Regions from separate parts of the Saccharopolyspora sp. NPDC045839 genome, predicted to be linked through region 3. Evidence: riboswitches for the same ligand, from Rfam matches in the RefSeq annotation. Region 3 holds a riboswitch; each other region holds the start of a gene.
The links. A riboswitch is a leader RNA that binds a small molecule or an ion and turns the genes downstream of it on or off. The one in region 3 is predicted to bind glycine.
Positions count from the first base shown of each region.

Region 1: another riboswitch for glycine. It lies ahead of gcvP (aminomethyl-transferring glycine dehydrogenase); the one in region 3 lies ahead of gcvH (glycine cleavage system protein GcvH).
Region 2: another riboswitch for glycine. It lies ahead of gcvT (glycine cleavage system aminomethyltransferase GcvT); the one in region 3 lies ahead of gcvH (glycine cleavage system protein GcvH).

Region 1 covers NZ_JBWKKH010000017.1:111,000-121,083, reverse strand. Annotated here, with positions in the region: gene clsA (cardiolipin synthase ClsA) at 1-665, shown strand, start outside; gene gcvH (glycine cleavage system protein GcvH) at 856-1,239, shown strand; gene garA (glycogen accumulation regulator GarA) at 1,373-1,840, shown strand; gene AC07EQ_RS23660 (bifunctional nuclease family protein) at 2,231-2,707, shown strand; gene AC07EQ_RS23655 (MerR family transcriptional regulator) at 2,944-3,513, shown strand; glycine riboswitch at 3,601-3,702, shown strand; gene gcvP (aminomethyl-transferring glycine dehydrogenase) at 3,876-6,770, shown strand; gene AC07EQ_RS23645 (HesB/YadR/YfhF-family protein) at 6,927-7,196, shown strand; gene AC07EQ_RS23640 (energy-coupling factor ABC transporter permease) at 7,374-8,045, shown strand; gene AC07EQ_RS23635 (PDGLE domain-containing protein) at 8,042-8,383, shown strand; gene cbiQ (cobalt ECF transporter T component CbiQ) at 8,386-9,153, shown strand; gene AC07EQ_RS23625 (energy-coupling factor ABC transporter ATP-binding protein) at 9,141-9,920, shown strand.
Region 2 covers NZ_JBWKKH010000029.1:3,025-13,108, reverse strand. Annotated here, with positions in the region: gene AC07EQ_RS31725 (SRPBCC family protein) at 1-262, opposite strand, end outside; gene AC07EQ_RS31720 (phosphoenolpyruvate hydrolase family protein) at 273-1,103, opposite strand; gene AC07EQ_RS31715 (Tm-1-like ATP-binding domain-containing protein) at 1,112-2,314, opposite strand; gene AC07EQ_RS31710 (YbaB/EbfC family nucleoid-associated protein) at 2,398-2,700, opposite strand; gene AC07EQ_RS31705 (hypothetical protein) at 2,825-2,980, opposite strand; gene AC07EQ_RS31700 (acyl-CoA dehydrogenase family protein) at 3,042-4,220, opposite strand; gene AC07EQ_RS31695 (TetR/AcrR family transcriptional regulator) at 4,322-4,948, shown strand; glycine riboswitch at 5,026-5,125, shown strand; glycine riboswitch at 5,126-5,226, shown strand; gene gcvT (glycine cleavage system aminomethyltransferase GcvT) at 5,342-6,445, shown strand; gene glyA (serine hydroxymethyltransferase) at 6,471-7,751, shown strand; gene AC07EQ_RS31680 (amino acid permease) at 7,960-9,342, shown strand; gene AC07EQ_RS31675 (response regulator) at 9,351-9,992, opposite strand; gene AC07EQ_RS31670 (sensor histidine kinase) at 9,983-10,084, opposite strand, start outside.
Region 3 covers NZ_JBWKKH010000016.1:126,726-136,809, reverse strand. Annotated here, with positions in the region: gene AC07EQ_RS22845 (ABC transporter ATP-binding protein) at 1-228, opposite strand, end outside; gene AC07EQ_RS22840 (hypothetical protein) at 381-917, opposite strand; gene ald (alanine dehydrogenase) at 1,347-2,462, opposite strand; gene AC07EQ_RS22830 (PucR family transcriptional regulator) at 2,882-4,438, opposite strand; glycine riboswitch at 4,550-4,654, shown strand; glycine riboswitch at 4,655-4,754, shown strand; gene gcvH (glycine cleavage system protein GcvH) at 4,805-5,176, shown strand; gene AC07EQ_RS22820 (L-serine ammonia-lyase) at 5,206-6,561, shown strand; gene AC07EQ_RS22815 (NAD-dependent epimerase/dehydratase family protein) at 6,933-7,799, opposite strand; gene AC07EQ_RS22810 (NmrA family NAD(P)-binding protein) at 7,810-8,667, opposite strand; gene AC07EQ_RS22805 (NAD(P)/FAD-dependent oxidoreductase) at 8,664-9,779, opposite strand; gene AC07EQ_RS22800 (DMT family transporter) at 10,038-10,084, opposite strand, start outside.

The sequences.
Region 1 (10,084 bases), on a different contig from region 3:
GCGGGATGAATCCCGATCCGGCTGGGCAGGGCCCCGCGGCGGAGCGCCCCGATCCGGGCATGGCCCGGATACGGGAGGCCGCCGCCGGCGTGTGGGCCGATCCATGGTGGACACTTCCGAACCTGCTCAGCGTGATCCGGCTGGCCGGCGTGGCGGTGTTCCTCTGGCTGCTGCTGGGCCCGAAGGCCGACCTGCTCGCCCTGCTGGTGCTGGTGATCAGCGGCATCACCGACTGGCTCGACGGCAAGCTCGCCCGCTGGCTCAACCAGTACAGCCGCATCGGCGAGCTCCTCGACCCGGCCGCCGACCGCCTCTACATAGTCGCGACCCTGGTGGCCTTCGTGCTGCGCGACGTGGTGCCCTGGTGGGTCGCCGCCGCGCTGGTCATCCGCGACGTGGTGCTGACGCTCTGCCTGCCGGTGCTGCGCTGGCACGGCTACGAACCACCGGACGTGCACTACCTCGGCAAGGCCGCGACGTTCTGCCTGATGTACGCGTTCCCGCTGTTGCTGCTGGTGCAGGAGGACTTCCCGCTGTCCGAAGTGGTCCGACCGATCGCCTACGCCTTCACCTGCTGGGGCGGCGCGCTCTACCTGTGGGCCGGCATCCTCTACCTCGGCCAGGTGATGGCGGCGGTCCGCCAGGCCCGCGCCAGACCGGCCTGAGCGCCGTCCGGACGTCCCGCGTGCAGGGCGCCGTCTGCCGAGCCGATCGGCGGGCGGCGCCCTTTCGCGTCGCGCGCTGGAGGGTCGCCTTGCGGCCCGCGCCGCGTGGTGAATACGCTCGCCGAGCCGATCACGCGAAACTCCGTGACCGGTGATCCACAGCACCAGCGGAGCAGGGAGGCGGGACCACGTGGCGGCCCCGGACGAGATCAAGTACACCGAAGAGCACGAGTGGATTCAGCGCACAGCTGAAGACAAGGTGCGCATCGGTATCACCGACTACGCCCAGCAGCAGCTCGGCGACGTGGTGTTCGTGCAGCTGCCGGACCTCGAGCAGCAGGTCACCGCCGGCGAGTCGATGGGCGAGGTGGAGTCGACCAAGAGCGTGTCGGAGATCTACGCGCCGGTCACCGGCGAGGTGGTGGCCCGCAACGAGCAGCTGGAGGAAGAGCCGGAGCTGGTCAATTCGGCCCCGCTGGGCGACGGCTGGATGGTCGAGCTCAAGCTCGCCGACCCGGCCCAGCTGGACGGTCTGCTCGACGCGGCGGCGTACCAGAAGCTGACCGAATCCTGATCCGACCAGGCAAGATCGTCGGTCTGTCAGGGGTCGAGAGGAAGATGTCGGGAGTCCCGCGTCCCGTGCCTGCACCTGCACGGTACGTTGGGCACATATTTGGCACGATCTATCCGCGTAGAGGAGAGCTCAGGTGAGCCAGAACAGCGGCTTCGGCGACGTACCGCCGGAGCAGTCACCGGAGACCACCTCGGTCTTCAGGCCCTTCCTCTCGGAGCCGGAGAGCACCGAGAGTGCGTCCCCGGAGCCCGCCGCCGCATCCGGGGTCGATGCGCTGCCCGCAGGGTCCGCCCTGCTGGTGGTCAAGCGCGGCCCCAACGCGGGATCGCGATTCCTGCTGGACCGGGAGACCACCAGTGCGGGACGGCACCCGGACAGCGACATCTTCCTCGATGACGTCACGGTTTCCCGCCGGCACGCCGAGTTCCGGCGCGAGGGCAACGACTTCGTGGTCGTCGACGTCGGCAGCCTCAACGGCACCTACGTCAACCGGGAGCCGGTCGACACCTCGGTGCTGGCCAACGGCGACGAGGTGCAGATCGGGAAGTTCCGGCTGGTGTTCCTGACCGGCCCGATCGACGGGGGCCCGGGCGCCCGCTGAGGGGCCCTTGGACCGACTAGTCCATCCGCCAGCGGGGCGGCGCCGAAGCGGCGTCGCCCCGCTGGCGCGTGAAGGTAGTGCGCAGCCGAGATCGATGACTTCCCGCGCGGGGAATTTCCCGCCGTCGCAACCGGTTTCCACGTTGTAGCGGCCGCCTTTCGACCGGTCCGGCGGACGGGTCGGCGGTGTATCGTGCTGGTAATGCTCGATGAAGAGCTCAGCCAGCGGTTCGGACCAGATGCACCGGCAGGAAGGCCGCGGATTCGGTGGTCGACCAGACCGCTAAAGGGATGGGCGTGTCCGCCGCAACGCGGGTAGCGTCGGAGGCGTCGGTGCGCGATCCTCGACGGGGATGTCACGCTTCGGCGCGCTGGAGGAGGCGATGTGACGATGAGCAGCGAGATGCGCGTCGTCGGCGTGCGAGTTGAACTACCAGCAAACCAGCCGATTCTGCTGTTGCGCGAGGCGCACGGCGAGCGTTACCTGCCGATCTGGATCGGCTCGGTCGAGGCGACCGCCATCGCGCTGGAGCAGCAGGGTGTGCGGCCGCAGAGACCCCTTACCCACGACCTGTTGAAGGACGTCATCGGCGCCCTCGGGCGCGACCTGGAACAGGTGCGGATCACCGACCTGCAGGACGGCACCTTCTTCGCCGAGCTGGTGTTCGACGGGGATGTGCGGGTCTCCGCGCGGCCGAGCGACTCGGTGGCGCTGGCGCTGCGCATCGGGGTGCCCATCCACGCCGACGAATCGGTGCTGGACGAGGCGGGGCTGATCATCCCGGACGAGCAGGAGGACGAGGTGGAGAAGTTCCGCGAGTTCCTGGACTCCGTCTCCCCGGAGGACTTCCGCGGCGCCGACACCTGAGCCCGCCGATCGACCGACGACACAGCCCGGCCCCCGTCTGCGCGAGCAGGCGGGGGCCGGGTCGTCCGGGTGCCCCGCGCGTCGCGTTGACCTCCCCGCGGGGCAGGCATACCGTCGAACTTACGCGAATTGCCCCGGTGTGATTCGGCCGCTGGGCGGTGTTCGCGGCCTCGGACCGCGATGGTCCGGGAGCTGGTGATCGTCGTCGGCTTCGTGCCGGACGAGGGGAGGCAGGCGTGGTCGAGGAAGCGTCCAACCGGGATGCTGCCGTGGAGCAGGGCGAGCTGTTCCCCGATGCCTCGCTGCCGGACGAACTGGTCGGCTACCGGGGTCCGGCCGCCTGCCAGATCGCCGGCATCACCTACCGCCAGTTGGACTACTGGGCGCGCACCAAGCTGGTAGGCCCGTCCATCCGCGGCGCCGCCGGCTCCGGCTCGCAGCGGCTGTACTCGTTCAAGGACATCCTGGTGCTCAAGGTGGTCAAGCGACTGCTGGACACCGGGGTGTCGCTGCACAACATCCGGGTCGCGGTGGAACACCTGCGCAACCGGGGCGTGCAGGACCTGGCCAGGCTGACGCTGTTCAGCGACGGGACGACGGTCTACGAGTGCACCTCTGCCGAGGAGGTGGTCGACCTGTTGCAGGGTGGCCAAGGGGTGTTCGGCATCGCCGTCAGCGGGGCGATGCGCGAGATCAGCGGCACGATCCACGACTTCCCGGCGGAACGGGCCGACGGCGCGGAGCTGGTCCCGATGGACGACGAGCTGTCCCGCCGGCGGCGCGACCGGCAGGCCGAGACCGGCTGAGCCGACCGGACCCACCCGGGTGGTGTGCGGCCGGTGACATCGCTGGTCCGCTCGGACCCCCTGATCGGGTAAGCTGCGGCACATCGCCGACCCCGTGCGGGAGAGTCCGGCCCGGCCTAGGCCGCGGTCGGCGCCGAAGGAGCAACCCTCCCCGACAACCTCTCAGGCCACCTGGACCGCACGGGCGAGATACCTCTGGAAAGAGGGCGCACCACGACCGTGGTGCACCCCGCCGACGGTGCAAGCCCGGTTCCCGGGTGAAGCTCTCAGGCGTTCGCTTCGCGGACAGTGACAGAGGGGGAGAGCAGGGCAGCTTCGGCTGCCTGCCGCCCTTTTGCCGCCGCGACGATTGAGGTTTGGCGATGACCGACGTGACCCACGACCGCATTCCCCTGGCCGCCCTGGAGCACGGCACGCCGTTCGCCGACCGGCACGTCGGCCCGATGCCGGCCGAGCTCGCGCGCATGCTCGACGTGATCGGCGTCGGCTCGCTGGAGGAGCTGGGGCAGAACGCCGTGCCGGACACGATCCGGGAAGGCGACCTGCAGCTGGCGCTGCCGGAGCCGGCCACCGAGTCCGAGGCGCTGGCCGAGCTGCGCGAGCTGGCCCGCCGCTGTCGCCCGCACACCGAGATGATCGGGCTCGGCTACTACGGCACGGTCACGCCGCCGGTGATCCTGCGCAACGTGCTGGAGAGCCCCGCCTGGTACACGGCCTACACGCCGTACCAGCCGGAGATCTCGCAGGGCCGGCTCGAAGCGCTGCTGAACTTCCAGACGATGGTGGCCGACCTGGCCGGGGTGCCGGTGGCCAACTCGTCGATGCTCGACGAGTCCACCGCCGCGGCCGAGGGCATGACGCTGGTGCGCCGCGCGGGCCGGTCGAAGTCGCCGCGGTTCGTGGTGGACGCCGACACGCTGCCCCAGACCATCGCGGTGATCGAGACCCGCGCGGAGCCGCTGGGCATCGAGGTCGTCGTCGCCGACCTCGCCGCGGGTGCGCAGGCGTTGCCGGACGGCGAGTTCTTCGGCGTGCTGCTGTCCTACCCGGGCGCTTCCGGCGCGGTGCGGGACCACGAGGAGATCATCGCGGAGGTCCACCGGCGCGGCGCGAAGGTCGTCGTCGCGGCCGACCTGCTGGCGCTGACGCTGCTGCGCTCGCCCGGCGAGATCGGCGCGGACGTGGTGGTCGGCAGCACCCAGCGGTTCGGCGTGCCGATGGGCTTCGGCGGCCCGCACGCCGGGTTCATGGCCGTGGCCAAGGGCTTCGAACGGCAGCTGCCGGGGCGGTTGGTCGGCGTGAGCGTCGACGCCGACGGCAACCAGGCCTACCGGCTGGCGCTGCAGACCCGCGAACAGCACATCCGCCGCGAGAAGGCCACCAGCAACATCTGCACCGCGCAGGTGCTGCTGGCCGTCGTGGCCTCGATGTACGCGGTCTACCACGGCCCGGCCGGGCTGCGGTCGATCGCGACCCGCGCGCACCGGATGGCGGCGGTGCTCGCCGAGCAGCTGCGTCGCGGCGGCGTCGAGGTGCTGCACCGGGAGTTCTTCGACACGATCGTCGCGAAGGTGCCGGGCAAGGCCGACGACATCGTCGCCACGGCCCGCCGGGGCGGCATCAACCTCCGCCGCGTGGACGCCGACCACGTCGGCATCAGCTGCGACGAGACCACCACGCGGGCGCACCTGGCGACGGTGTGGCAGGCCTTCGGCGTCACCGGCGGTGACGCCGACGAGCTCGACATCGAGACGCCGGACGCGCTGCCCGCGGCGCTGGAGCGCACCTCGGAGTACCTGACCCACCCGGTGTTCCACACCCACCGCTCCGAGACCTCGCTGCTGCGCTACCTGCGGCGGCTGTCGGACAAGGACATCGCGCTGGACCGCAGCATGATCCCGCTGGGCTCGTGCACGATGAAGCTCAACGCGACGGCCGAGATGGAGCCGATCACCTGGCCCGAGTTCGGTTCGCTGCACCCGTTCGCGCCCGCGCAGGACGCCGAGGGGCTGCTGTCGATCGTCAAGGACCTGGAGACCTGGCTGGCCGAGGTCACCGGCTACGACGCGGTGAGCCTGCAGCCCAACGCCGGCAGCCAGGGCGAGTTCGCCGGCCTGCTGGCGATCCGTGCCTACCACCGCAGCCGTGGTGACGAGGACCGGGACCTGTGCCTGATCCCGGCGAGCGCGCACGGCACCAACGCCGCCAGCGCCGTGATGGCCGGGATGCGGGTGATCGTGGTCCGCTGCGACGACGCCGGCAACATCGAGCTCGACCACCTGCGCGAGCTGGTCGCGGAGCACGCCACCGACCTCGCCGCGATCATGATCACCTACCCGTCCACGCACGGCGTGTACGAGAGCACCGTGCGCGACGTGTGCGGGCTGGTGCACGACGCGGGCGGCCAGGTCTACGTCGACGGCGCGAACCTCAACGCCCTGATCGGCCTCGCGCGGATGGGCAAGTTCGGCTCCGACGTCTCGCACCTGAACCTGCACAAGACGTTCTGCATCCCGCACGGCGGTGGCGGCCCGGGCGTCGGCCCGATCGGCGTGCGCGAGCACCTGGCGCCGTTCCTGCCCAACCACCCGCTGCAGCCCGCCGCCGGACCGGCTACCGGTGTCGGCCCGATCAGCGCCGCCCCGTGGGGCAGCGCCTCGATCCTGCCGATCTCCTGGGCGTACGTGCGGATGATGGGCGCCGACGGCCTGCGCCGGGCGACGCTGACCGCGGTCGCGGCCGCCAACTACGTCGCCCGCCGCCTCAACAACTACTTCCCGGTGCTCTACACCGGCAAGGGCGGCTTCGTCGCGCACGAGTGCATCCTCGACCTGCGGCAGATCAGCAAGACCAGCGGCATCACCGTCGACGACGTCGCCAAGCGGCTGGCCGACTACGGCATCCACGCGCCGACGATGTCGTTCCCGGTGGCCGGGACGCTGATGGTCGAGCCGACGGAGAGCGAGAACCTGGCGGAGCTGGACCGGTTCTGCGAGGCGATGATCGCGATCCGGGCGGAGATCGACAAGGTCGTCGCCGGGCAGTGGCCGGCCGACGACAACCCGCTGGTGGGTGCCCCGCACACGGCGGCGTCGCTGGCCAAGGACTGGGACCACGCCTACTCCCGCGAGGAGGCGGCCTACCCGCTGGGCACCGACGTGACGAAGGTCTGGCCCCCGGTGCGCCGCATCGACGGCGCGCGCGGAGACCGCAACCTCGTCTGCTCCTGCCCGCCCCTCGACGCCTACCAGGCGTGATCCGTCCACGACGCCCCCGGACCGCTGTTGCGGCCGGGGGTGTCGTGGTGTCCGGGGCCGGTGACACGCCGGGGGCGGTTCGGTTTGCGACGGGGCGGCGGCTGATGACACGGTGGCCCCTTCAAACCGACCGGCTCGGAGAAGGGGTTGAGCACAATGCTCACCATCAGTGAGAGCGCCGCAGATGTCATCAAGCTCGTCCTCGCCGGCGGCGACTCTCCGGAAGGTTCCGGCCTGCGCATTGCGCCGGCGGGTGAAGGACTGCAGGCGTCGATCGCCGCCGAACCGCAGTCGGGCGACGAGGTGGTCGAGGTATCCGGCGTGCGGGTGTTCCTCGAACCGCAGGTCGCCGCGCTGCTCGGCGACAAGGTGCTGGACGCCGAGCGGGACTCCAACGGCGAACTGGCGCTGGCCGTCCGCGACTGACCGAACGGGCTCGAACCGTCGTCCTGGGTGTTATGCCCGGGACGACGGTTTTTTCTCGCCGGACTGCGATCTAGGCCTCCTGCCAGCTACTGGTGATTGCGGTATTGCGGCAACTACTCTCGATGCGCAGCTGTTCCGGCCAGGAGGGAGCGCGCCGTGCCGACCACCACGCTCGCCATGCACATGAGCGACGGGTTGCTCAACGCGCAGACGGCGGTGCTGTTCGCGGCCGTGGCGATAGCCGGGCTGGCGGTCGCGCTGACCAAGGCGCGGGCCGACCTGGACGACCGGACGGCGCCGATGGCGGGGTTGGTCGCCGCGTTCGTCTTCGCCGCGCAGATGATCAACTTCCCGGTGCTGCCCGGCGTCAGCGGGCACCTGCTCGGCGGGGCGCTGGCGGCGATCCTGGCCGGGCCGTGGGTCGGCGCGCTGTGCGTGGCGATCGTGCTGGTGGTGCAGGCGCTGCTGTTCGCCGACGGCGGGCTGACCATGCTGGGCGCGAACATCACCAACATGGCGCTGATCGGCACCGCCGCCGGCTACCTCGTCGCCCTCGCATTGCGCCGCTTCGCGCGGCGGAGCCGGACCGGTCTGCTGGTGACCGCCTTCGTCGCGGCCTGGGTGAACACAGTCGCCGCCGCCGGCGGCTTCATCCTCGAATACGCGGTCGGCGGCGCGGCCGGTTTCGGCCTCGGCACGGCCGCGGTCGCGATGGTCGGGGTGCACTGCCTGATCGGCATCGGCGAGGGCGTGATCACGGCGGCCACGGTGGGTGCCGTCGCGGCCGCCAGACCGGACCTGGTCCACCTGCTGCGGACCGGGAAGAAGACGGAGGAGAACGTGCGATGAGCGCCCCACGTCGGCGTTTCCTGCTGGTCTTCGGCCTGTTCATCCTCGTCATCGCGGGTGGCGTGGCCTACTTCGCGGACGCCGACCCCGACGGGCTGGACGCGGTCACGCAGCGCGGCTGCACCGTGGTGGAGACCGAGCAGGGCGAGCAACTGGAAGGGCAGTGCATCGCGCAGCACGCCCAGGACCACGCGTTCTCCGGCGGCCCGCTGGCGGACTACACCGTCGGCGGAGATGACCGCTGGACCGGGGTGGCCGGGGTGATCGGCGCGGTGGTCACGCTCGGTGCCGCCGGAGGGTTGTTCTGGGGCCTGCGGCGCCGGACCGGGGGCGAATAGCGGTGGGAGCCGGTCACGCCGGCGCGCTGCACCTGCCCGGCGACTCGGTCCTGCACCGGTCGGCGCCCGAGGTCAAGATCGTGGCGGCCTTCCTGGTGGTGCTGTGCGTGGTGGCGACGCCGCGCGAGGTGTTCTGGGCGTTCGGCGGGTACGCGCTGCTGCTGTTCGGGCTCGTGCTGGTGGCCCGGGTTCCGCCGCGCTGGCTGGCCGGCCGCCTGCTGATCGAGGTGCCGTTCGTGGTGCTCGCGCTGGTGCTGCCGTTCACCGCCGGCGGCGCGACCACCGAGGTGGCGGGCCTGGCGCTGTCCACCGGTGGCCTGCTGTCGGGCTGGAACATCCTGGTCAAGGGCACGCTCGGGTTGGCCACGTCGGTGCTGCTGGCCGCCACGACCGCGCCGCGGGAGCTGGTGGTCGGCCTGCAGCGGCTGCGGGCGCCCCGGCTGCTGATCACCATCATCACGCTGATGCTGCGCTATGCCGAGGTGATCGTCGCGGAGGCCAAACGGATGCGGGTCGCGCGCATCTGCCGCGGCCACGATCCGCGGTTCCTGTGGCAGCTCGGCGCGACCGCGCGCGGGATCGGGAGCCTGTTCATCCGCTCCTACGAGCGGGGCGAACGCGTGCACCTGGCGATGGTGTCGCGGGGCTGGAGCGGCGCGATGCCCGAGCTGGGGGAGTCGCGCCGGACATCACCGGCGACGTGGTGGCTGGGCATGCTGCCACCGGCTGTCGCCGCCGTCGTGCTGGGAGTGGCCTTGTGGACCGCCTGACCGAACCCTTGCCGGAGCGCGCCGCCGGGCCGGCGTCCGTCCCGGCGCTGGAGGTGTCCGGACTGGCGTTCCGCTACCCGGACGGGCACCGTGCGCTCAACGGCGTCGACCTGCGCGTCGAGCGTGGGGAGCGGGTCGCGGTGCTCGGCCCCAACGGGGCGGGCAAGACAACCATGACGCTGCACCTCAACGGGGTGCACACGGCCGAGTCGGGGAACATCCACGTCGGCGGGCTGCCCGTGGATTCGCGGAACCTCAAGGAGATCCGCCGTCGCGTCGGGCTGGTGTTCCAGGATCCCGACGACCAGCTGTTCATGCCGACGGTGCGCGAGGACGTCGCGTTCGGCCCGGCGAACTTCGGGGTGCGCGGCGAGGAGCTGGCCGATCGCGTGCGGTCGGCGCTCGACGCGGTGGGCATGGCCGAGCACGCGGACCGCTCGCCGCTGCACCTCTCCGGCGGCCAGCGCAAGCGGGTCGCGTTGGCCGCGGTGCTCGCTTGCCGCCCCGAGCTGCTGGTGCTGGACGAACCGTCGTCGAACCTCGAACCGGTGGCCCGGCGCGAACTCGCCGAGGTGCTGCTGGACTGGGGCGGCACGATGCTCATGGTCACCCACGACCTGCCGTACGCGCTGCAGCTGTGCCCGCGCAGCGTGCTGATCGACGACGGGGCGGTGGTCGCCGACGGCCCCACCGCGGAGCTGCTGTCCGACGCGGAGCTGCTGGCCGCGCACCGCCTCGAACTCCCCTACGGATTCCGGGTTCCCTGAGCCGGTCCCCGCTTCCGGACGTCTTGACCCCGCCTGTTCGCGAGGTGAGGGTGAGCGGGTCTGTCGCAGCGTGGCGAGGAGGCACCGATGGGTTCGGCGGAAACCGTTCGCGGACCGGTAGATCCCGGCGACCCGGGCAGGAGCCCGATGTGCGGGGAGGGGTG
Region 2 (10,084 bases), on a different contig from region 3:
GCACCGGGAACGGGCTTTCCACGAAGTCGTAGGTGTAGCTGCGCTCGACGTCGTCCAGCGACACCAGCCGTTCCCGGACCACGCCGCCGTCGGCGAGCGTCAGGTACCGGACGCAACTCACCGCGTCGGCGACGCCGCCGCCCTCGATCTCGCTGCGTTCGATCGCCGGGTGCCACTGCGGCAAGCCGTCGAAGTCGCGCACCACCTGCCACACCTGCTCGGCAGACGCCTCGATCACCGCGCTCGTGTAGGACTTCGCCACCGTTTCCTCCTCAGAACTTCAACTGCGTAAAGGCTTTCGTCTGCTCGGTCAGTGCTTGCTCGGTCGGCAGCCGCTCCATGCTGCTGGCGCCGTAGAAGCCGTGGCAGCGCTTGGTCCGGGACAGCACGTACGCGGCATCGTCCGGCGTCGAGATCGGCCCGCCGTGGCAGAGCACCAGCACGTCGTCGCGCACTTCGGCCGCCGCCTGCGACCACTCGTCGATCAGGGCCACGCACTCGTCCAGCGACTTGGCGGTCTCGGCGCCGATCGCGCCGCCGGTCGTCAGCCCCAGGTGGCACACGATGATGTCCGCGCCCGCCTCGGCCATCGCCCGCGCGTCGGCGCTGGAGAACACGTACGGCGTGGTCAGCAGGTCGGCCTCGCGCGCGGCGGCGACGAGCTCGACCTCCAGGTCGTAGCCCATGCCGGTCTCCTCCAGGTTCGCCCGGAAGGTGCCGTCGATGAGCCCGACGGTCGGGAAGTTCTGGATCCCGGCGAACCCGAGGTCCCGCAGCTCGCCGAGGAACCGGTCGCGCAGCATGAACGGGTCGGTGCCGTTGACGCCGGCCAGCACCGGGGTGTGCCGCACCACCGGCAGCACCTCGCGGGCCATCTCGACCACGATGTCGTTGGCGTTGCCGTAGGCCAGCAGGCCGGCCAGCGACCCACGCCCGGCCATCCGGTAGCGCCCGGAGTTGTAGATGACGATCAGGTCGATCCCGCCGGCCTCCTCGCACTTGGCGGACAGGCCGGTGCCCGCGCCGCCGCCGACGATCGGCTCGCCGCGCTCGACCTTGGCGCGGAACCGGCGCATCAGTTCGGCCCGGTCGAATCGGCTCATGCTCTCTCCTACCTGGTTCTCTCGGCAGATCCGGCAACTTCCCGGAACGCCGCGACCAGCGCGGCGGCGAACTCCGGATCGTTGACGTTGTGCGGTACCCGCTCGACCCGCCGGTCCACGGTCTGCCGCACCTGGCCCTCCAGCGTCTCGAACAGCACCGCGTCCGCCTCGGGGTCGTGGAAGGGCTGCCCAGGGGCGTCCAACATGGACACTCCACCGACCGGGAGGAGGAAGCGCACCGGGCCGTCGCAGGCGTTGAGCTTGGCGGCGATGAACTCGGCGATGCGCCGGCATTCCGCCGCGGACGTGCGCATCAGCGTGACCTGCGGGTTGTGCGCGTAGAGGTTGCGATCCCGGTACTGCGCCGGAACCGTGTCCAGCGCGCCGAAGTTCACCATGTCCAGGGCGCCGCAGGAGCCGACGTAGGGCACCCCGGTGCGGGCGATGGCGTCCAGCCGCCGCTCCCCCGCGCTCATCACGCCGCCGGCGATCAGGTCGCACACCTCGGTGGTGGTGATGTCCGCGACGGCGCGGATCAGGCCGTCGTCGACGAGCTTCTCCATGGCGCGACCGCCGGTTCCGGTCGCGTGGAACACCAGCGGGTCGTAGTCGGCGGCCAGCTGCTCGGCCACGGCCGTCACGCACGGCGTGGTGACTCCGAACATGGACAGCCCGACGGCGGGCTTGTCCTCGACCGCGGGCACCGGGCGCGTCACGGCGCCCAGCAGCGCGTGCGCGGCGTTCCCCAGCACCTGGCGGGAAATCCGGTTCAGCCCGGCGACATCGGTGACCGACGGGAACATCGCGATGTCGGTGGCGTCCACATAGGCCGAAACGTCGCCAGAGGCCACTGTGGACACCATGACCTTGGGCACGCCGACCGGCAGCGCGCGCATCGCGGGCGTGATCAGCGCCGTGCCGCCCGAGCCGCCGAGCCCGATGATCCCGGCGACGTCCCGCGCGGCCAGGAACCGCTCGAACGCCACGGCCATCGCGGCGACCGCCGAGCCCCGATCGCCGGTGAACACCGCGTCGGGCCCGCCCGGGTGGTGCGCGGCGACTTCGGCGGCCGACACGTCCGCGCCGGAACTCCCGCCGGTGGTGGACAGGTCCACGGTGACCACGGGATGCGCGCCCGCGATCAGCGCGGCGACGTAGTGCAGCTCGGCGCCCTTGGTGTCGAAGGTCCCGACGACGTACGCGCTGCCCATTGGCCCTCCGCGGCTCGGAATCGAGTCAACCCCGCGAAACTCTACTGGCGGCGCCGCCCTCGCACAGTCGGCAGATCAGGCGACTACTGCTCCAGCCGCTTCTGCGCCTCGGCCAGGTTCCTGGTGACCTTCTCGATCGCCCGCTCGAAGCCGTCGCTGAGCTTGTCCAGCTCCGTCTCGAACGCCTGCATCGTGCGATCCGGCTTCCCGGCGGCGTCGTCGAGAGCGGCGTTGACCGCCTCCTGAACGGCGGCCGCGATGGCCGCGACCCCGCTGCCCAGCAGCCGCGGCTCCAGGTGCAGCTCGTCGACCTTCCCATCGGCACCGACGGTCACCCGCACGGCGCCCCCGGCAGCACTGCCCTCGCCACGCACGTCGTCCGCCATCACGTGCCCTCCCGCTTCGCCTGGTCGTCGTCGTTGAGCCGCAACGTCATGGCCACAACTACACACAGTATCGAATACGAGAACGGCCCCCGGCTCGGTCGCCGGGGGCCGTTTCGCCGTTCGGTCAGTGGCTCTTGCCGTCCTTGCCGAAGAACTTGTTCTTGACCTGGTCGATCTTCTCCTTGTTCTTCGGGTCGGAGGCGTACTTCTTGGCCTGGTCGATCACCTTGCGGCCCTGCGGGCTGCTGGCGAAATCGGCGACCTTCTTGAACAGAGACATCGTCGCTCCCGGCGGATCGGAGTCACGGCTACCACCAGGCTACCGACAAATCGGTCACGTATCAGCCGAGGACCCCGCTGATCGATGCGTGGCCCTTCAGCAGGTTCCGCGCCACGGTGCGGCGCTGGATCTCGTCGGTGCCCTCGAAGATGCGCAGCAGCCGCAGGTCGCGGTACCAGCGCTCGACCGGCAGCTCCTTGGTGTAGCCCATGCCGCCGTGCATCTGCAGGACCCGGTCCACGATCTCGTTGGCTCGAGTGGCGCCGAAGAGCTTGGCCACCGACTGCGCGTGCCGGGAGTCCATGCCCTGGTCGACCTGCCAGGCCGCCTGCAGCACGAGCCAGCGCAGCGCCTCGATCTCCACCGCGGAGTCGGCGATCATCCACTGGATGGCCTGGCGCTCGGCGATCGGCTTGCCGAAGGTCTCGCGGGTCTTGGCATATTCCATGCCCATCTCGACAAGCCGTTCGCAGGCGCCGAGGGCGTGCGCGGGCAGCAGGTAGCGGCCGCGGCCGATCCACTGCATGGCGAGCTTGAAGCCCTGGCCGACCTCGCCGAGCACGTTGTGCTCCGGGACCCGCACGTTGTCGAACACCAGCGCGGCGGGCTGCCGCTCCCACGGGCCCATGATGTCGATCGGCTCGGACTTCCAGCCCGCGTCGCGGTCGGCCAGGAAGCAGGTGACGCCGCCGTTGGCGCCCTTCTCCCGGTCGGTGACGGCGAAGACCATCACGAAGTCGGCGTCGATGCCGCCGGTGATGAAGGTCTTCTCGCCGTTGATGACCCACTCGTCGCCGTCCTTGACGGCGGTGGTGCGCAGGTTCTTGGCGTCCGAGCCGGCGCCGGGCTCGGTGATCGCGAAGCACGACTTGCGGGTGCCCTCGATCGTCGGGAGCAGGTAGCGCTCCTTCTGGTCGTCGTTGGCGTAGTACAGGATGTTGTCGGCGTAGCCGCCGAAGCGGAACGGCACGAAGGTACGGCCGAGCTCGACCTCGATGAGCGCCGTCATCACCGCCGACAGGCCCATGCCGCCGTACTCCTCGGGCGTCTGCACGCCCCAGAACCCGGCCTGCTTCGCCTTGTCCTGCAGTTCCCGCTGCTCGTCCTTGGTCAGGCCGCGTTCCCCGGCGCGCTCGCGGCGCAGCACCTCCTGTTCCAGCGGCACCAGTTCGCGCTGGACGAAGTTGCGCACCCAGTCGCGGATGTCGCGTTCTGTGTCGGACAGCGAGAAGTCGACCATCGCCGGATCCTTTCCTGCGGCCAGCTAACTAACGGCGTTAGTTTTGTGGCAGCCTAAGACGGTCCCGGCGACCGCCGCAAGGGATCCGACGAGGAGAAGACGTGCCCAGACCGACCACCCCCCGGCTGTCGCCGGAGCGCATCCGGCGGATCGGCCTGGAGATCATCGACGCCGACGGCCTCGAAGCGCTGTCCATGCGGCGGCTGGCCGAACGGCTCGGCGTTCGCGCGGCGTCGCTGTACAACCACGTGTCGACCAAGGACGAGCTGCTGAACGAGATCGCCGACGACGTGATAACCGCAGTGGACGTCGCCGGCTTCGACGCGGACTGGAAGACCGGCCTGCGCACCTGGGCGCGCTCCTACCGGGCCGCCCTGATCGCCCACCCGAACCTGGTCCCGTTCCTGGCCTACGGCCCGGCCCGCCGGGAGAACGCGCTGCGCCAGGCGGACGCGGTGCACGGCGGCCTGACCAGGGCGGGCTGGCCGCAGCGCTACGCCACGATGATCGGCGCCTCGACGAAGTACCTGGTGGTGGGCTCGGCGATGGGCTCCTTCAGCGGCGGCTTCCCGGACGACGCGGCGCTCTACGGCGACCGCTTCCCGCACCTGAACAGGGCCCACCTGCTCCGCGAGCACGCGGCGGAGATCGACGCCGACAGCTTCGAGCTCGCCCTGGCCGCCCTCGTCGACGGCCTGGAGAAGCAGTACCGCGAGCTCAGCGCCTGAGATCACTCACCCGCCCGGTTGACGTGGGTCACGTCGGTTCGTAGCGTCGGCGTTCACACAACCGAATACCGCGCCCACGACGTCGTGCGGGAGAGACTCCGGCCCGTTCCGGGACCGGAGCGCCGAAGGAGCAATTCTCCCCAGCAAACTCTCAGGCACCGGCACCGCACGGCACCAGGCGAACACGGAGAAAAGCAGGAGCGCCCGCTTCTCGCCCACGGTGCAAGCCGCCCCCTCGCGGGCGGCGAAACTCTCAGGCCAATGACTCCGGGGAGACCGCCCGACCAGCGCAAGCCCGCGCAGGTCGAGGTCGAGGCGTCCCCGATAAGGTTGGGCTCAGTGAGCTGACCGGCCCTCGACTGCCGACCGGCGCCCACCAGGAGGAGTCTCACCATGTCGTCGCCACGACAGACGCCCTTGCACCACGTGCACGAAGCCCTCGGGGCGACGTTCACCGAATTCGCCGGCTGGCGGATGCCGCTGCGCTACTCGGGCGACACCGCCGAGCACAACGCGGTGCGCACCGGCGCCGGCCTGTTCGACCTGACCCACATGGGTGAGATCCGGATCAGCGGGCCGCAGGCCGCCGAGGCGCTGGACTACGCGCTGGTCGCCAACGCGTCCGCGATCAAGCCCGGCCGCGCCCGCTACACGATGATCTGCAACGCGGCCGGCGGCGTGCTCGACGACCTGATCGTCTACCGGCTCGGCGACGAGGAGTTCCTGGTGGTGGCCAACGCGGCGAACGCCGCCGTGGTCTCCGCCGAGCTGGCCGAGCGCATCGGCGGCTTCGACGCCGAGCACCAGGACGTCTCCGACGACTACGCGCTGATCGCGGTGCAGGGCCCGAACGCGGTCGCGATCCTCGCGCCGCTGACCGACACCGACCTCGCCGAGGTCAAGTACTACGCGGGCTACCGCAGCCGGGTCGCGGGCAAGGACGTGCTGCTGGCGCGCACCGGTTACACCGGCGAGGACGGCTTCGAGCTGTTCACCGCGCCCGGCGACGCCGAGGCGGTCTGGCAGGCGCTGACCGAGTCCGGCGCCGAGCACGGCCTGCAGCCCACCGGGCTGTCCTGCCGCGACACGCTGCGGCTGGAGGCCGGCATGCCGCTGTACGGCAACGAGCTGTCCGCCGAGCTCACGCCCTTCCACGCCAACCTCGGCCGGGTGGTCAAGCTGGACAAGGCCGGCGACTTCGTCGGCAAGGACGCGCTGGCCGCCGCGGCCGAGAAGCCCACCGAGCGCACGCTGGTCGGCTTGAGCACCGAGCAGCGCCGGGCGCCCCGGCACGGCTACCGCGTGCTGGACGCCGACGGCGCCGAGATCGGCGTCGTGACCAGCGGCGCCCCCTCCCCGACCCTCGGCCACCCGATCGGGATGGCCTACGTGGACCGCGACCACAGCGAACCCGGCACGCAGCTGCAGGTCGACATCCGCGGCAAGACCGTCGCGGTGCAGGTCGTCGAGCTGCCGTTCTACCGCCGCAATGCCTGAAGAGAAATACACAGGAGGCAACACCATGTCGACACCGGACCTGTTCAACGACCAGCTGGCCGCGGTGGACCCCGAGGTGGCGGCGGCGGTCGGCGCCGAACTCAACCGCCAGCAGAGCACGCTGGAGATGATCGCCTCGGAGAACTTCGCACCGCAGGCCGTCCTCGAGGCGCAGGGCTCGGTGCTGACCAACAAGTACGCCGAGGGCTACCCGGGCCGCCGCTACTACGGCGGCTGCGAGCACGTCGACGTCATCGAGCAGCTGGCCATCGACCGGGTCAAGGAGCTCTTCGGCGCGTCCTTCGCCAACGTGCAGCCGCACTCGGGCGCGCAGGCCAACGCGGCGGCGATGTTCGCGTTGCTCAAGCCGGGTGACACGATCATGGGCCTGGACCTGGCGCACGGCGGTCACCTGACCCACGGCATGCGGATCAACTTCTCCGGCAAGCTCTACAACGTGGTGCCGTACCACGTGCGCGAGGACGACCACCGCGTCGACATGGACGAGGTCGCCAAGCTGGCGCGGGAGAACAAGCCGCAGATGATCATCGCCGGCTGGTCGGCGTACCCGCGGCAGCTGGACTTCAAGCGGTTCCGGGAGATCGCCGACGAGGTCGGCGCCTACCTCATGGTCGACATGGCGCACTTCGCCGGCCTGGTGGCCGCCGGACTGCACCCGAGCCCGGTGCCGCACGCCCACGTCGTCACCACCACCACGCACAAGACGCTCGGCGGTCCGCGCGGTGGCGTGATCCTGTCGGCGGACACGGAGTTCGCGAAGAAGTTCAACTCGGCGGTGTTCCCGGGCCAGCAGGGCGGGCCGCTGGAGCACGTGATCGCCGGCAAGGCGGTGGCGTTCAAGGTCGCCGCCGGCGAGGAGTTCAAGGACCGGCAGCGCCGCACCGTGGAGGGCGCGCAGGTCCTGGCCGAGCGGCTGCTCGCCGACGACGCCGTCAAGGCCGGCGTGCAGCTGGTCTCCGGCGGCACCGACGTGCACCTGGTGCTGGTGGACCTGCGGGACTCCGAGCTGGACGGCAAGCAGGCCGAGGACCGGCTGCACGAGATCGGCATCACCGTCAACCGCAACGCGGTGCCCAACGACCCGCGGCCGCCGATGGTGACCTCCGGGCTGCGCATCGGCACCCCGGCGCTGGCCACCCGCGGCTTCGGCAAGGAGGACTTCGCGGAGGTCGCCGACATCATCGCCGAGGCCCTCAAGCCGGGCTTCGACGAGCCGGCGAGCGCGAAGCTCCGGGAGCGGGTGGAGGCCCTGGCCGCCAAGCACCCGCTGTACCCGAACCTCTGACATGTGATCGGCGGGTAGCCCCGAACGCCGCATTTCGGTCCGCGATGACCGAAATGCGGCGTTTCATGTTTGCATCCTAAGTGGACGATGTTGGAACTGGGAAAAGGCTCGATTTCAACTGTGCCCAATCGCTTGCCAGCACTGCCCGGATGCCGGATTATCTGCGCAGTTTCAGCGAAACACGCTGGCGATTAAGGAGTCACGTTCGATGAGCCAACCAGAGGCCGAGGAGTACCGGAAGGATCTGAGTACCCGGCACATCAACATGATCGCGATCGGCGGGGCGATCGGGGTCGGGCTGTTCCTCGGCTCCGGCAAGGCGCTGCACCAGGTCGGGCCCGGCTTGATCCTGATCTACGCGATCGCCGGGCTGATGATCTTCTTCGTGATGCGGGCGCTCGGCGAGCTGCTGATGTACCGCCCGGTGAGCGGATCGTTCGCGGAGTACGCGGGCGAGTTCGTGGGCCCGTGGGCCAAGTTCGCGGTGGGCTGGGGCTACTGGCTGGTCTGGATCGTCACCGGCATGGCGGAAATCACCGCGGTCGGCGAGTACTTCCAGTTCTGGTTCCCCCACGTGCCACAGTGGATTCCCGCCCTCGGAGCGCTGATCGTGCTCTCCGGCGTGAACCTCATCGCGGTGAAGCTCTTCGGCGAGTTCGAGTTCTGGTTCGCCCTGATCAAGGTGCTGGCCATCATCGGCCTGATCGTGCTCGCCGCCGCGATCCTGGTGTTCGGCTTCAGCGACCTCGGGGACACCGCGTCGCTGAGCAACATCTGGTCCCACGGCGGGTTGTTCCCCAACGGCGCGGCGTCGTCGCTGCTGGCGTTCCAGATCGTCATGTTCGCCTTCGTCGGCGTGGAGATGGTCGGCCAGACCGCCAGCGAGAGCAAGAACCCGCAGAAGGTCCTGCCGCGGGCCATCAACTCGGTGATGTGGCGGATCCTGATCTTCTACGTCGGCGCGCTGATCGCCCTGACCGCGCTCGTGCCGTGGACCCAGTTCCCGACCACCGGCAGCCCGTTCGTGCACGCCTTCACCCTGATCGGCATCCCGGCCGCCGCCGGCGTGATCAACTTCGTGGTGACCACCGCCGCGCTGTCGTCCTGCAACAGCGGCATCTACTCCACCGCGCGGATGCTGCGCACCCTGTCGGAGGACCGCCAGGCGCCGCGCTCGGTGGGACGCCTCAGCGGCCGGGCGGTGCCCGCGCGGGCCATCGGGATCACGTTCTGCGCGATGCTGATCGGCGTGGTGCTCAACTACTTCGTGCCGGAGCAGGCGTTCACCTACATCACCAGCGCCAGCACCGCGGGCGCCATCTTCACCTGGGGCATGATCGTGATCGCGCACCTGGTCTACCGGCGCAAGGTCGCCCGGGGCGAACTCCCGGCCGGGCCGTTCCGGATGCCACTCGCCCCGTACTCCAACTACGTCGTGCTGGCCTTCCTCGCGCTCGTCGTGGTGCTGCTGGCCTTCGACGCCGAAACCCGGATCGCGCTGTACATCACCCCGGTGCTCGCGATCGCGATGGTGATCGGCTACCTCGCGGTGCGCAACAAGCAGCCGCAGCAGGAGCCCGCGAACAGGTGAACGCCTGATCAGGATTCCAGGTAGTGCAGGACGGCGAGGACCCGGCGGCTGTAGCCGGTGGTGCGGGCGAGGTCGAGCTTGTCGAAGATCGCGTTCGCGTGCTTCTCCACCGCGCTCTGCGAGATGTGCAGGTGGGTGGCGATGCCGGCATTGGTGCGGCCCTGCGCCATCTGTTCGAGGACGTCCCGTTCGCGGGGCGTCAGCAGCGACTGCGGATCGCGGTCGCTGCCGGACAGCAGGCGCCGCACCACCTCCGGGTCGAACGCCACTCCCCCGCCGGCCACCCGCTGGAGGGCGTCGAGGAACTCGTCGACCTGCACCACCCGGTCCTTGAGCAGGTAGCCGACTCGCGCGGTGTCGCCGGTGAGCAGCTCGACCGCGTAGCGCTTCTCCACGTACTGCGAGAGCACCAGCACGCCGACGGCGGGGAACCGGCGCCGGATCTCCAGCGCGGCGCGCAGGCCGTCGTCGGTGTGCGTAGGCGGCATCCGGACGTCGACGACGGCCACGTCCGGCTGCCACGCCGCCACCTCCGAGAGGAGGCTCGGCGCGTCCCCGACGGCGGCCACCACGTCGTGCCCCTCCTCCGCCAGCAGGCGCACCAGGCCCTCGCGCAGCAGGGTGGAATCGTCGGCCAGGATCACCCGCACGGCAGCTCCGCGACGATCGTCGTCGGACCGCCGACGGGACTGTCCACTGTGAACTTCCCGTCCAGCGCCGCGACGCGCCGGGCCAGGCCGGA
Region 3 (10,084 bases):
GTTCGGCAGCTGGTGGAACGGCAGGCCGTTGATGGTGGCGGTGCCCGAGGTGGGCATGACCAGGCCGAGGAGCATCCGCAGCGTCGTCGTCTTGCCGGACCCGTTCGGGCCGAGGAACCCGGTCACCGCCCCGGGGCGGACCGTGAAGCTCAGGTCCTGCACCGCGCTGACCGGGCCGAAGCTCTTGCTGAGACCCTCAACGACGAGCCGGCCACTGCCGTCGTGCACACGCCCTCCATCATCACCCGTTCTACCGACGGGGCCCATCCTGCCGGACAGGCCAGGGTGGTCTGGTGCGAAGGAGCGTTTTCCCAGCTTGTTCTCAGCGCCGGGGGTGGTCGCGGCCCTGCGGTGTGACGGACATCGCCACGTGCGGGCGCCTAGGGCCAGCGGATGGACCGGTCGATCACGGCGGCCCGGTAGATCGTGCCGCGATCCGCACCGAGATGACCGGGCGCCGGCGGCGGGGTCGGGTCCGTGGTCAGGTCTGGGCGGAGGAATTCGTTGGTGTCCCAGTCGCTGGGCCCGGGGCCGGTCGAGGAGATGATCGGCTCGGGCAGGACCGCGATGTCCTTCGCCTCGTCGTCCCACCTGCGCCGCAGCCTTCGGCGCAGCGCGTCCAGACCGCTGCCGCGGGCGTGCGCGGGCTCGCCGGTGTGGTCCCCGATCAGCAGCCGGTGCGCGGTCACCCAGATCGTGCACGGCCACGGTCGGCTGCGCAGCGTGCCCTGGCAGGACCGGCACCTGCCGTCCTCGGCCGGTTCGTGCTCGTCGAGCAGGGCGCGCAGGCCCTCGGTGAGCCGGTAGAGCTCGGAGCGGGCGAGCGGCAACAGCACCTCGGGTGCGTTGTCTTCGGATGCCAGGTCCACCCTGTCGAGTCGGTCGAGGACAGCTTTCCGCAGCGCCGTGTCCGTCACTTCGTCTCCCACCGTCGAACGTTGCGAGTGCGTCGGTGTTGCCGGTGGAGATCGCGGAGCGGAGCACCCCGACGACCCCCATCGGGTGACATCGGCAGTCGAGGCGCACGCCTGCACAGCCACCACTCGAGGCTCACTCCATCGAGTGGTTATCGATTCGGTCCGAAATTGGCGGCCGAGCAGGGGCTCGCTGCTTCGGCAAATGGGCGATCGTGGCCTACACTAAAAGTGGCGGCCTGCTCCCAGTGACCCCCAGGCTGGTTGAGCGGGCCGCCCCGTTCGGCTGTGTGAGCCCGTCACCTGTTCGGTGCATTCGCGGCGACGATCCGAGAATACGTCCCAGACGGGCTCCCGCATGCGAAAACGCCGCGAGTGGGGAAACCGCCCTGCCGCGCGGTGACAGGAAGGTTCCCCCGCTCGCAGGCGAGATCAGGCGAGCACGCTGCTGATCGGGGTGCTGGTCAGCCCGTGCGCCTCGGCGACGGGCGCGTTGACCAGCTTGCCGTCGTGGGTGTTGAGGCCACCGGCGAGCGCGTCGTCCGCGCGGCAGGCCCGCTGCCAGCCCTGCTCGGCGATGCGCAGCACGTACGGCAACGTGACGTTGGTGAGCGCGTGCGTCGAGGTGTTCGGGACCGCGCCCGGCATGTTCGCCACGCAGTAGAACACCGAGTTGTGCACCCGGTACGTCGGGTCGTCGTGCGTGGTCGGGCGGGAGTCGGCGAAGCAACCGCCCTGGTCGATGGCGATGTCGACCAGCACGCTGCCCGGCTTCATCTCGGAGACCAGGTGGTTGGAGACCAGCTTCGGCGCCTTCGCACCCGGGATCAGCACGGCGCCGATGACCAGGTCAGCGGCCCGCACGGCCTGCTCCACCGAATAGCGGTTGGACGTCACGGTGCGGATCTGGCCGTGGAAGTCGCGGTCGATCTCGCGGAGCTTGTCGACGTTGGTGTCGAGCAGCTCGACGTCGGCGCCCATGCCCATCGCGACGCGCGCGGCATTGAGGCCCGCGACGCCACCGCCGATCACCACGACCCGCGCCGGGTGCACGCCGGGAACACCGCCCGGCAGCACGCCGCGGCCACCGCAGGGACGCATCAGCGAGTAGGCGCCCACCTGCGGGGCGAGGCGCCCGGCGACCTCGCTCATCGGTGCGAGCAGCGGCAGGGCGCCGTTGGCCGTCTGCACCGTCTCGTAGGCGATGCCGGTGACCCCGGACTTCAGCATCGCGTCGGTCAGCTCGGCGGAGGCCGCCAGGTGCAGGTAGGTGAACAGCACCTGGTCCCGGCGCAACCGCGGGTACTCCTCGGCGATCGGCTCCTTGACCTTGAGGACCAGCTGGCCCTCCCCCCACACTTCTTCGGCGGTGGGCAGCACCTTCGCCCCGGCCGCGAGGTAGTCCTCGTCGGGGATGGAGGAACCGGCGCCGGCGTTCGTCTCGACGAAGACGTCGTGACCGCGGGTGGTCAGCTCGTGCACGCCCGCAGGTGTGATCGCGACCCGGTACTCGTTGTTTTTGATCTCGCGCGGCACTGCGATCTTCACGGCGGAATCCTTTCGTCTCCTGTTGCGCACAACGATGCGCTGCCGCCGAAAGGGGCGCATCATTCCCGCAGGATGAGATTGCCCCGCGCGCTTTGTGCCCGCAGAACAAAGCCCGTGGCGGCGAAGCCAACGCGCCGGCAGGGGCCGAAACGGGGCGGCGAGGACGCCGGGTGGCAGAAAGGTTCCCTTGCTCGCAGCCGCCCGGGCGGCCGGTGAAAGCAAGGGAACTTTCCTGTCATGCGCTGGCAGGAAGGTTCCCTTTTCGCACGTCACCGGCGGTGCGTCACGGGCCTGGTGATGACAGGAAGGTTCCCTTGCTCGCATCCCGCCGGACCCGTTGTGACAGGAAGGTTCCCTTGTTCGCAGCCGCCGGGGGCGTGGCTCGGCGGGGGCGGGGTGACAGGAAAGTTCCCTTGCTGTCAGCCGTGCTGAGCCCAGCGGTCGGCGAGAAGTTGCACGAACAGCGCTGCGCGGACGTTGGGGCTCTCCAGGTCGATGTCCACGAGTTGGGTGAGCCGCTTCATCCGGTAGCGGAAGGTGTTCGGGTGCACGCGCAGCTCTCGGCTCGCCTGCCGCGGGTCGCCCGGGTGGCGCAGCCACGCGTGGAGGGTTGCCAGGTATTCGGTGCCCTGCGTTCGGTCGTGCTCGCGCAGCACCGGTAGCGGGCCCAGAGAGCCGACGCCCGCGTCGGTCGACGCACCGGCCATCCGGCTGAGCACCACCAGGTGCCAGTTGTCCTCGTACACCGCCACCCGGTCGCGCAGCTGGCCGGTGCGCAGCAGGCCGACCAGCTCATCGGCCTGCGCGCGCGACTGGGGCAGGTCGGCGACCGCCACCGCATTGCCCACCGCGATCAGCGGGCGGGGCGAAGCGTCGTGGGACACGAGCGCTTCCCGCAGGTCCGGCCAGCCGCCCGCGCCCGCCCGGTCCGGCACCAGGGCGTAGAGCATGGTGCCGATCTCGGTGACCAGCGGGCGCCGCCCGATCCCGCGCGTGATCCACTCCCACATCGCCAGCCGGTGCCCCTCCGCGGGCCCGGCGGACGACGGCATTTCGATCGCGACGACCCGATGCGCCTCGTTGGGCACCGCCAGCTCGTTCACGGCCACCCGCCAGCCCTCGCCGCCCTCCAGCAGCAGCCGCACCTGCTCGGCGGACCGGCGGCGCTCCGCGTCCGCCACCGCCCGCCACCGCAGCAGTTGCAGCGCGACCAGCGGCGCGGTGTCGGCGAACGCGGTGGAGCGCTCCTCGGAGACCTCGCCGGGCACCACGGCCCACATCGAGCCGAGCAGCTCGCCGCCCATCCGGATCGGCACCACCAGGCGGGGCAGGGTGCCGTCCTGCTGGGCGGGCACGAAGATCGCCGAACTGCCCTTGCTGAGCTGGCGGAACGTGCCGCGGGCCCGGAACTTGGCGAGTACCTCGTCGGGCTGCTTCCGGCCCATGATCGTCGAGACCCGCGCCGGGTCGGTCAGGTCCTGCCGGGCGGAGTAGGCCAGGACCTGGGAGTGCGCGTCCTCGATCGTGACCGGCGCGTCCACCACGTCGGCGACCGCGTCGGCGAGGCGGAACAGATCGCCGACCCCGGTGCCGCGCGCGTCGGCCTCCTCGATGCCGGTCCCGGCCAGCGCCGCCCGGATCAGCCACACCAACTGCGCCCAGCCGGCACCCGGCCGGACCTCCACCAACGCCACCCCGGCTTCCGCGGCCGCCGCGGCCACCGCGTCGTCCGCCGAGATCGGCGGCTTGAGCAGCACCGCTGCCGCGCCCTGCGCGCCGCAAGCCCTCGCCAGCCGCGTCGCCTGCTCGCGATCCGCGACCGCCACGCCCAGCACGAGGTCGCCGCCAGCCGCGGTCGGCGGCTCATCGGGTTCGGCGATGACGACGTCCCCCACGCAGACCGTCGGCTCCGGGCTGACCACGGTGCGCAGCAGTGTGGGGCCGACCCGTTCGACCAGCGCCCGGATGTCCAGCATCACCGGCCTCCTGAGTGCTTCGGGCCGCCGCCGGTCAGTGGGGGAGGGCATTGACACCAGGGCTGGCCCGTTTATCGTTGCTGAGCACATCGACAATCGCATACCGGCCGTCGACCCCGTGCGGGAGAGACCCTGGGGGCTCACACCGAGCCGTCAGGGCGCCGAAGGAGCAAGACTCCCCACAAACTCTCAGGCACCCATGACCGTTCGGGCGAGGCAACTCTGGAAAGCGCGCGTCATCCCTGACGCTCCACCCACGGTGCAAGCCGCGAGAAGCCGCGGCGAAGCTCTCAGGTTCCGAAACAGAGGGGGAGGCCCAGCCCCGCTCGGGCATCCGTGCCCCCGAAAGCCTTGGAGCCTCCCACCATGTCCCTGCCTGCGAACCTGCGCTACACCGAAGAGCACGAGTGGATCGAGGACCGCGACGAGCTGGTCCGGATCGGCATCACCCAGCACGCCGCGGACGCGCTCGGCGACATCGTCTTCGTGCAGCTGCCCGAGGTGGGGGAGCAGATCGAGTCGGGCCAGGCCTGCGGCGAGCTGGAGTCCACGAAGTCCGTCAGCGACCTGTTCGCGCCGGTCACCGGCGAGGTCGTGGCGATCAACGAGTCCGTCGTGGACGATCCGGCGCTGGTCAACTCCGAGCCCTACGGCGAGGGCTGGCTGCTGGAGGTGCGCACCTCCGACACCAGTGCTCTGCTCACCGCCGAGCAGTACGCCGCGGTGATCGCGGAGTAGCGGGGAATAGGAGAGGGAGGAGACGGTCAATGGCGATCAGCGTCTTCGACCTGTTCTCGGTCGGTATCGGGCCGTCCAGTTCGCACACGGTCGGCCCGATGCGCGCGGCCCGGCTGTTCGTGCAGCGGTTGCACGGCGAGGGCCGGTTGTCGCAGGTCAAGCGAATCAAGGCGGAACTGTTCGGGTCGCTCGGCGCGACCGGGCACGGGCACGGCAGCCCGAAGGCGGTGCTGCTCGGCCTCGAGGGGCACAGCCCGGAGACCGTCGACCCGGCGGCAGTGGAGGGCCGGGTCGCCGAGATCCGGGAGACCGGGCGGCTGCGGCTCGACGGTGTGCAGGAGATCCGGTTCACCGTGGACCGCGACCTGGTGATGCACCGGCGCAAGTCGCTGCCGCTGCACCCCAACGGGATGCGGTTCACCGCGACCGGCACCGACGGGGTCGAGCTCGAGAGCGCGGTCTACTACTCGGTCGGCGGCGGTTTCGTCGTCGACGAGGACGCCACCGGCACCGATCGGATCAAGCCCGACGCGACCGCGGTGCGCTACCCGTTCCGGACCGGCGCGGAACTGCTCGCCCGCACCGAGGAGTCCGGGCTGCCGATCAGCGGCGTCATGCTGGCCAACGAGCTGTCCTGGCGCGGCGAGGACGCCGTGCACAAGGAGCTGCTGGACATCTGGCAGGTCATGCGCGAATGCGTGGACAACGGATGCCGGAACTCCGGGGAACTGCCCGGCGGGCTCAAGGTCCGGCGGCGGGCGGCGGAGCTGGCCGCCTCGCTGACCGAGCACGACGATGCGCTGGAGTGGGTGACCCTCTTCGCGCTCGCGGTGAACGAGGAGAACGCGGCCGGCGGGCGCGTGGTGACCGCGCCGACCAACGGAGCGGCCGGGATCGTCCCCGCGGTGCTGCACTACTACATGCGGTTCGTGCCGGGTGCCGACGACGTCGGCGTGGTGCGCTTCCTGCTCGTGGCCGGTGCGGTCGGCGTGCTGTTCAAGGAGAACGCGTCGATCTCCGGTGCAGAGGTCGGCTGCCAGGGCGAGGTCGGGTCCGCGTGCTCGATGGCGGCCGCCGGGCTCGCCGAGGTGCTCGGCGGGACCCCGAGCCAGGTGGAGAACGCCGCGGAGATCGCGATGGAGCACAACCTCGGGCTCACCTGCGACCCGATCGGCGGTCTCGTGCAGATCCCGTGCATCGAGCGCAACGCGGTCGCGTCGGTGAAGGCGATCACGGCGGCGCGGATGGCGCTGCGCGGCGACGGCACCCACTTCGTCTCGCTGGACAAGGTCATCAAGACCATGCGCGAGACAGGCCGTGACATGAAGGTCAAGTACAAGGAGACGGCTCGCGGCGGCCTCGCCGTCAACGTCATCGAGTGCTGACCCGCCGCACGCCCGGTGAGTGCATGGGAACTTTCCTGTCACCACCGGGCCGTGCGGTGCGAGCTGGGGAACCTTCCTGTCACCGCCCGCCCGCACCGGGGCCCGGTGGCATGCGGATGGGAACTCCTCCGTCATCGGGCCGCAGTGAGTGCATGGGAACTTTCCTGTCAGCGCCGCTCAGTACTGCGGTGAGTGCATGGGAACTTTCCTGTCGCCACTGAGCCGTGCGGTGAGAGTTGGGGAACCTTCCTGTCACGGGCCGGTTCCTGCGGTGAGTGCATGGGAACTTTCCTGTCACCGATGATCCACCGGGCGCCTGTTGTGGAGCCGTTCCGGCCGTCGGCTCCGGTGCGAGGATGGGAACCTTCCTGTCACCGCTCCCCGCCGCGCACCGGCCAGATGCCGTGCACCGGAGACCAGTCGAGGAGCCGTCGCGCCGCTTCGCTGCTGACCCGGTGCGACGGCTCGGCTGCCTCGTCCGGGGCCTGCCCGGGGGCCGGGCTGCCGTCCGCGCGGGCCAGCTCGCGGTAGTAGTCCGCGACCCGGACGGGCTCGTCGGCGATGTTCAGCGTCTCGCCCGCGCAGCCGCGCTCCAGCGCGCCGACCACCGCCTCCGCGTAATCCCGCGCGTGCACCATCGCCGCCCACGACCGCCCGTCGCCCGGGATGGGCAGCCGCCCGGCGCGCAGCCGGGCCCGCTGCTGGTCCTGCACCGTCGCGGGGCCTACGAAGCGTCCGCCGCGCAGGATGCTCCACGCGATCTCGTCGGCGGGCAGTTCGCGGACCGCGGCTTCCATCGCCTGGACCGGGGCGACGATGGTCGTCCGTTCCGGCCGGTGGTCGAACGGCGCCGTCTCGGTCAGCGGGGTGTCGCCGCCGTCCGCGTAGGCCATCGTGATGCTCATCTGGACGAAGCGCCCCACCCCGGCTTCCTGCAGCGCGTCGGTCACCACCGCGGTTCCGGTGCTGCGCAGCGCCGTGTTCAGCGCCCAGCTGCCCGCGGTCGGCGGGACCGCGGTGGCCGCGTTGACCACCGCGTCGACGTCCTTGAACTCCGTCGCCAGCAGTCGCCCGGCGACCGGGTCGAGCAGCGAGGCCCGGATTCGGCGGGCTTCTTCCGGCAGGCGGTCGAGGCGGTCGCCGGGCGCCATGGCGGTCACGTCGTGTCCGCGGCGCAGCAGCATCGGGACGAGGTGGTGCCCTAGGACCCCGCTGGCCCCGATGGCGAATACGTGCATCGGTTCCCCTTCAGTTCCGCAGTTGCCAGGCGAGTCCGGCGGCGAACGACCGGTAGTCGCGCGGCGGTCGGCCGGTGATGTCCGCGACCGCCGTCGTCACCACCTCCGCCTCGCCTGCCCGGTAGGTGGCGTAGAGCTGGAGGCGCGCCGCCACCGCCCAGTCGGGCACTCCCGCCGATCGCATGGCTGCCGCGACCTCGGCGGGCGCGGCGTCCACGTGCCGGATCGGGCGTCCGGCCACTTCGGACAGGATCTCGGCCACCTCCCGGTAGCCGAGGGCTTCCGGACCGGTGAGGTCGTAGTCGCCGGCCGCGGCGTCCGCGGTCAGCAGGCTCGCCGCCGCGAGGGCGATGTCCTCGACGTCGATCATGCTGACCCGCGCCGCCCCGACCGGCAGCACGATCGCGTCGCGCGCCCGGATCGTCGGCAGCCATTGCAGCGCGTTCTGCATGAAAGCGTTGGGGCGCAGCACCGCGTGCGGAATGCCCGCGGCGCGCAGCTCGTCGTCGCCGACGCCGTGCTGGTGGTGGATGCTCGACTCGGCCCCAGGCCGTGCTCCGAGCGCGGACAGCTTCACCACCCGGCTCACCCCCGCCTCGCCGCTGGCCGCGATGAGATTGCGTTGCAGCACAAGCTGTTCCGGGTGGAACGGGGTGAGCATGAACAACCGGTCCGCGCCGCGCAGCGCGCTCAGCGCCGACGCTCGGTCGGTGAGGTCGCACTCGACGACCGCCGCGTCGGGCGCGCGGTTCGGCGAGCCGGGGCGCACCAGCGTGCGCGGGCGGTGGCCGAGCCGCACGAGTTCCCGCGTCACCGCGCGCCCGACGGCGCCCGATGCGCCCGCGACGGCGATGACCGGCCCGCTCACGCCGCCCCCAGCGCGCGTGCCCCGGCGAGCTCCAGGTCCGCCGGGAGCCGGTCGCGCACCGCCGAGTCCGCGAGCAGCTCGCCCAGCTCCGGGGCGAACTTGAACAGGTTGTGCCCGGCGATCGCGGTGACCCCGGGGGCGTGCCAGGCGCGGAGCGCGTCGCTGCCCGCGGGCAGCTTGCTCATGATGCACACCCGCACCCCGATCGGCTCCGGGATCAGCCCCGGCAGGGCGCGCTCGACGTAGCCGGTGACCCGGCGAACGTGGTCCTCCATGCCTTCCTCGCCGGTCAGCGCGCCGCGGGCGTCGAACGGCACGTCGACGCCGTCGCCGATGAGGCCCAGCACGTACTGGTCGGTGTAGGGGATCACCGAGCCGTACACCATCTCGCCGAACTGGCCGGACTTGTCCACCCAGCACGGCGTCGGCGCGCCGCGCAGCTCCTCGCGGATCCGGTAGTGCGGGCGGGCGTGCAGCGCGCAGTCCAGCGGGATGTCCCAGCCGAGGCGGGCCGCCAGGCGCGGCGTGTCGACGCCGGCGCAGAGCACGACGTGCCGCGCGTGGTAGATCGCGTCGGCGGTCTGGAACTCGACGTTGCCGTTGTCGAGCACCAGGAGGCTGTGGATGTCGTTGGCGATGATGTGGTCGCCGACCCAGCCGGTCAGCGTCTCGATCACGTGGTTGACGCGCAGCGCCCCGGCGGTCGGGTCGACCAGCAGCGGGCCGTCGATGGGCCCGAGCGCGCCGAACACCTCCGCGCGGTCGGCTGCCGGCGCGTAGTGGTGCGGCACCTGGTGGGTCTTCAGGCCGGTGGTGTCGGCGGGGGTGGTGCCCAGGTACGCGCAGCCCTCGGTGCCCACCATCTCGACGCCGGAGCGGCGTTCCCACTCGCGGTAGCCGGCCAGGCCGCGCGCGGCCAGGTCGACGATGTGCGGATCGTCGTGCCGGTGCCGGAAGGTGCGGGACAGCCCGCCGGACTGGCCCGATCCGGGCCGGCGGCCGTCGAAGCACTTCACGTTCGCGCCCCGCCGCAGCAGGGCCTCCGTGGTGGACAACCCGATTACCCCGGCGCCGATCACCGCGATGTCCAGTTCCCTCTTGTGCTCAGCCATCTTTCCGCTCCTCCAGCCGTTTGCCGGCGTCTGGTTCTCCTTGCGGCAGCCGGACCCCAGCATGCTTCGCCCGGCCCGGCCGCGACATCACGTGTTCTCGGGAGCCGGTCGACGCGAAGATGCCGCCTCGCTCGGGCGAGGCGGCATCTTCCGGGGAAGGAAAGGAAATCGGATCGTCTACAGTGGCCTTTCGTGTTCTGGGCGCGGTAGGGCGGGTTTTGCAGCGGCGCAGCCGCTTAGCCCACCAACGAAGGCCTGTCAGCCCTCCACGAATTTCAGGCCGGCGATGCCGACCACGATCAGTG